DNA from 2 places in the Rossellomorea sp. H136 genome. Region 2 is predicted to be linked to the other one. Evidence: riboswitches for the same ligand, from Rfam matches in the RefSeq annotation. Region 2 holds a riboswitch; the other holds the start of a gene.
The links. A riboswitch is a leader RNA that binds a small molecule or an ion and turns the genes downstream of it on or off. The one in region 2 is predicted to bind cyclic di-GMP.

Region 1 (3,130 bases), 670 kb from region 2:
GAGATGAGAAGTATACGGTGGGAGCCCTGGTGTTAACGAATTTTGGTCAGAGGAAAGATTTAAGGTTACCTATCCAAAACGCTTTGGAGGATCATAATACACCGGATGGATCAATCATGATCATCCTTGCGACGGACGCACCTCTAAATGAAAGACAGCTTAAACGACTGGCGAAACGTGCTTCATTCGGGCTTTCAAGAACGGGTTCGTATGCAGCCCATGGGAGTGGTGATGTTGTACTTGCGTTTTCTACAGCTCACCGCATTCCACATCAGCCTTCCAGTGATAATACAATTCCTTACGGTTTCATTAAAGAAGACGGACCGATCATCTCTACTCTATTTGAAATGGCAGTGGATAGCGTAGAAGAAGCCATATGGAACTCTCTCTGTAAAGCGGAAACCACAACGGGCAGGAATGGACGGAAGGTGGAAGCGATACCTTTAGATTTGGTTTATGGACTGACGAAATAAGACCTGAACCTTTATTCGTTACCTCTTTAGTATTATTTCTTTAATGGAAATTTATTTAACCATCCATTAAATGGGGTATACCATACATATGCGTGAATTATTTGGTTGAAGGAAGTGACAGTCATGAATTATACCCCTATGCCTCTTTCGTTTTTCCAACAGCCCACTTTGGAACTTGCAAAGTCTTTGTTGGGATGTGTGTTAGTGAAAGAGACGGAGGAGGGAACAGCTTCAGGTTATATTGTGGAAACGGAAGCGTATTTAGGGCCAAAGGATCGGGCGGCTCACAGCTATGGGAATAGACGGACGAAGCGGACGGAAATCATGTTTCATGAAGCCGGCAGAATCTATACATATGTTATGCATACTCACTGCCTGGTCAATGTAGTGAGTGGGGAAAAAGAAAAACCCGAAGCGATTCTCATTAGAGCGGTCGAACCCCTTGATGGCTTGGAGCTAATGGAAAGAAGACGATCAGGTCATGTGAAAAAAAATTGGACAAATGGCCCGGGAAAACTGACAAAAGCGTTAGGCATTTCCATGGAGGATTACGGAGGCAGCTTTCTGGAACCCCCTCTCATCATTTCAAAGGGATACCATCCTGAAGACATTGTGGAAGGAAAACGAATTGGGATCGATAACACAGGGGAAGCCAAAGATTATCCGTGGAGGTTCTGGGTAGAGGACAATCCTTATGTATCAAGATGATCATTTTTGGGAATTTTCTAATAATCAATTAAAAAAATAACCCATAAGTACTATGTTTGTGGTATATTTTTCTTGTAAGGAAAAATCATATACTGACAATTCGAATGGGAGCTTTGAACCTAAATGATAGATGGGCGCTTACATTTAGGGGAGCTAGTAGCGCAACCGACCACATACGAACGTAGGAATACGTTTTTGTGTGGTTTTTTTATAATCTATAGAGAGTATAGGGGTCCTATGAACATCTTTACTATTTTTCAAAACGACTATATTTATCATGATTTTCAGCCCTTATATGAAATGGGCAAGCATCAAACCCTCTATGCATATGAGGGCCTGTTACGAAACAAGTATAACGAAAATCCCGAAAATGTTTTTCAGTCTGCGATAAAAGCGAATATCTTGTATAAGCTTGATACCTTATCCATTTCAAAAGCTCTTGAAAGTTTTTCAGAGAATGGACTGAAGAACTGTAAGTTATTTCTTAATATTTATATCACAACGATTCTTCACCCAAGCTTTCATACCTATTTTTATGATCTCATGAAGAAACATCCTGACATATTGGGGCGTCTCGTTCTGGAGATTAATGAGTCGAGTGCTGAGGAGCTGTGGCAGAATCCAATATTAAAAGAGTCTCTCAAAGAACTTAAGCAATATGGTGTTTGGTATGCGATTGATGACTTCGGGCAAGGCACTTCCTCCATCAAGAAATCTATTGAATATGAACCTGAAATCATTAAGATGGATCGCTATTTTGCTTTGAACCTAGCTCGAGACGATAAGAAACAACGATTCCTTTCCTTTTTCAATCAATTCTACGGTAAGGATACGTTAATTGTGTTAGAAGGCATTGAAACCAAACAGGATATGCAAGTGGCAAAGGACATTGGGATTACAATAGGGCAAGGCTTTTATCTGGGAAGGCCGAGTCGGTTATTGGCTTAAATGAGAATGGTGACTCTGAAATACAGGAGTCACCTTTTTTCGAGGATATCTGACGTATTATTATCCGAATTAAAATAAAATTGAAAATATTTAACATTTCCATTAAACTGAGGAAAAAGAGAAAAAAGGGGATCAGGGTATGAGGCTTCTCACATTTCCGCTGAAATTTATGTTCTATTATATTCTCGGGTTAATTGGTATTTTGGCCGTGAGTATTGCTCCTGAAGTATTTAAGGAGAGGGGTCTGTACAACTTTGTCGGTTTCTTGGAAGAGTTTTATAAGTTTGTTTTTGTTTTTTTAGACGGTGAAAATTGGAGCTATTCATATAAAGGGATAACCGTCGATTTTCTGGACATGCTTTGGGGTCCTTATCTGTATTCTTTACAGATTATCGGTGGAGCTTTAGGCTTGGGTCTGGGAATAGCATTCATCCTTACCATCTTCACAGTGTTTTTGCCCCGGTGGGTTACGTCTTCTCTAAAGAAAGTATTAAACCTCTTTGAGACGGTGCCTGACTTAATGTTTGCGTTTATGCTCCAGCTTCTCATTGTCTATGTTATTAAATATTTTGGCTTTGAGTTGATGAATTTCACGGAGTATGGGGATGAAAAGATCTTCCTTGCACCAATCATTACATTATCGATTATTCCCATGATCTCTTTCTTTCGTATTCTCCTTTTTATTACGGAAGAAGAAATGCTAAAGCCACATATAGAGTTTGCCCAAAGTAAAGGCATGTCGAAAGGGAGGATCCTTTTTGCTCACATATTGAAAAATATTTCTCCCAGCCTGTTTTATCATGGAAAGCTGATCATATGGGGGATGCTGTCGAGCTTATTCATCATTGAAACGATTTTCAATATGAGAGGAATCACGTATTATATCGTTCAAGACTTCAGACCAATGGTCATAGCCATCTCACTGATTATGATATACACGCCTTTTTTTGTAGTGTATCAAGGTGTATATCTATGGATTAATCGGGAGGGAAGCGTCGACC
Region 2 (3,130 bases):
TTAATTTTGATATGTACATCAAAGTCATTCTTTATAGTACTAAAATAATAATAGCTATCGTCTTCACTCTTATATTCTTCAGGCCGATTGGCTGGTGCCGGTGCTTTTATAAAGTCAATAACCCTTTGAGAAGTCTTCCAATCTACCAATACCTGCTTAGCAAAATTCATTCCCTGAGACTTTTCTTCATTGTGTTTATTCATCATCCCCATTTGAGGGAAAAAATTCGTTATAGACAAAAGGATAATCGATAAGATCGTTATAGACAAAAGCACTTCAAGTAACGTAACCCCTTTTTCATTATGTACCAAGACCTTACCCCCACCCAACCGAAATGATAATATTTTCCTATTCCAATTATATCACTCACACTCTATGAATCACTAAATCAATTGCTATAAAATACTAAAAAAATCGGTGCCAGGCACAAAAACTAAGTTTTTGTGCCTGACTCCGATAATCAATAGTCAATTAAATAACAATATTAGATTCAACGGGAATACCGATCGTAAACGTCGTCCACTCATCGTTCGACTGACAACGAATTTCCCCGCCATGCTTTTCAATCAGCTTTTTACAAATATATAGACCGATTCCCGTTCCGAGGTCTTTTGTCGTGTAAAAAGGTTCGAAAATGGCTTCGATGGTCTCCTCTTTGATCCGCGGGCCATTATTGGAGATTTGAAGATTTGTTTTACCTGCTTCTTCTTCGCATGAAACCGTGATTTGACGTTGTCCCTCAACTTCCTGAAGGGCATCAATGGAGTTCATGATGAGGTTAAGAAAGACCTGTCTAAGCTCATCCCTATTTCCCAACACCTTTATGTCAGCATCGCACTGAAAGTCAATGGATACATCACCATCCAGAAGGCTCGGATACAGAAATTCAATGGTCTCTTCCAGATGTTCTGTAAGGATGATCTCTTCCCTGGTACTCTCAATCAAATCCTTTCTCGACACATGCAGGAATTGGGAGATCCGGTAATTCAATTGCTCCAGCTCATGCTGCATAATATCCAAGTAAGGTAAGTCTGGATAACCGTTTTGCAAGAGCTTGGTAAACCCGATGATCGACGTGAGGGGGTTTCTGAATTCATGGACGAAGCTTGAGCTCATCTGTCCCAGGATCGTCAGCCGCTCTTTATGGGTTTGATCGATATACAACTCCTTTTCCTGAAGCTGCTGTTCTTTAATTTCCGTGTATTTTCTAACGGCTAAGTAGGAAAAACGGTCGAAAAGCGCGTTGATTTCTTCAATGATGGGCTGCAATTCCCGAAGTTCAATTCCTGAATTACTCACCCATTTGATAATAATACTTTTCCCGACATTTACGTTATAGACAAACTCACTTATATTCACGTTAGCGTTTACCCGTTCCAGGGCGGTCTTGTAGGCGAGATAAGTAATTTCCTGTTCACTGAGAGGTGTTTCAATGGCACGCTTTACTAACTGAAACATTTTAACCCCATTGTTCAACACTTCTTCTTTATATAGATCATTATCTGAAATGACGACACTCTTACGCCAATTATGTAAAAATTCGTCTGAATGATTTTCAAGAAATTCTATTAGTATGACAGAAGCACTAGTCATCAAAATGGCAGTCCCTTCATTCCGGTTATTGTCGAAATATTCATTGATATTACTATAACAGAAAATAGGGGATAGGGTGAGAGCCATTTGATAATTTAATACCATGAGGAGCATGGTAAGGGATGAAAAATAAAAGGCATAAATCTGTTAAAATATTAATGAAGGAAAAATTCAGGAAAGTATCTTGATTAACTTGTGTAAATATTTGCGTACACGGTAACTGGCTGGCATTATCTTGTAGACTTAAGCCCCTATAGCTTTGCGTCGCCATTTTTCAATGGGTTTGCCTTTATCGCACGCGTTTTAGAAGTATTTAATATATTAGTTTTAAAAAATACGTTTCCTTGGTTTTTGGAGGACCTTCATAAAGATACTATTTTCTTCTGATTTAAAAATTTTAATCCCCACTATCTTTAATGGTGTCCATATTTCTTTCATATAATATCCAGGCATTCGCCATCCCCCTATTAATCTAAATATTAACAAATATTACTTGTATTTACATTATATAAGAAAAATCAGAATAATCTATATTTTAGGTAAAAATACTTATCGACAACTTTCTCACTTTGGAACTAATCACTTCATACTAATAAGATTTCTTGACTTTCAATTGACTAGATACCCACACCGATGTGCCTATGAAATGGCTTTTTCGTCACTCTTCCATTTCTGCGAAACCAAAAATCCATTCGAAAACCACCCAGTCCTTTTCCAAATTCTTGATCTCGAAAGGAAAGATAGTTTGAAATTCACCGATCATAAATTCTCACATATGGGTATGTATAACGATGTTGTTTTTATTTACTCAAGAAAACGCAGAAAATATACTATATAGTATTAGTTTGTTTACTTTCATATAATCCTTACATCCCTTTCCATAGATGCCCGCTTAAGCCAATCGCTTTGACTCTGACTCTGAGGAGATTACGGAGCATAGATTTGCATTAAAAAAGCATGAAATTATGTATTCATGCTTTTGTATTTATTCAGATCCAAACCCAAATATCACTGGTCAACAAAATCAAAACGCTCTTCAAAATCAAATGGTACTTTGAATTGATCGCGCACCCCCGTTAAATACGCTACATCAAAATACGTTTTCTGCGGCCTCGGCAGTTTATCCACCCATGGGGAATAGGTCTTAAACGAAATCATCTCGTCTGCTTCATCGAATTCTGCAAACCTCATCCATCCATTGCCCCCGTGATAGCTTGACTGGTAGTCGACAAGCATTTGTAAAACGGGATTACCTGCTGCATTTTGTTTCATTCTGTGAATGGAGCCATGGTGATGTCCATTGACTGTCATAAATACCTGGTTAAATGGATGGACCAGTTCATCCCAGGCCAATGTCCCCCTCTCTGTCTCCATGGGAGTGACTCCCTCCATGTCGAGGATTTGATGAGAAAGAAGGATGGTCGGTGTTTTTGGGTGTGCTTTTAGAACCTTCTTCGCCCAAGGAATGTCCTTTTTCATATGTTCCATGTCGAGGGATAGAAATAAGTAATGATAACTTCCCGCTTTAATGATGGAA

Region 1: linked by a shared signal. The riboswitch ahead of ACYH0O_RS01090 (EAL domain-containing protein) and the one ahead of ACYH0O_RS22525 (histidine kinase N-terminal domain-containing protein) in region 2 are both predicted to bind cyclic di-GMP.

What each region holds. Positions count from the first base shown of each region.
Region 1 covers NZ_CM166371.1:193,657-196,786, forward strand. Annotated here, with positions in the region: gene ACYH0O_RS01080 (DmpA family aminopeptidase) at 1-473, shown strand, start outside; gene ACYH0O_RS01085 (DNA-3-methyladenine glycosylase) at 597-1,181, shown strand; cyclic di-GMP riboswitch class II at 1,281-1,361, shown strand; gene ACYH0O_RS01090 (EAL domain-containing protein) at 1,419-2,129, shown strand; gene ACYH0O_RS01095 (ABC transporter permease subunit) at 2,269-3,130, shown strand, end outside.
Region 2 covers NZ_CM166371.1:4,477,086-4,480,215, forward strand. Annotated here, with positions in the region: gene ACYH0O_RS22520 (type IV pilus modification PilV family protein) at 1-311, opposite strand, end outside; gene ACYH0O_RS22525 (histidine kinase N-terminal domain-containing protein) at 472-1,593, opposite strand; cyclic di-GMP riboswitch class I at 1,806-1,891, opposite strand; gene ACYH0O_RS22530 (LamG-like jellyroll fold domain-containing protein) at 2,602-3,130, opposite strand, start outside.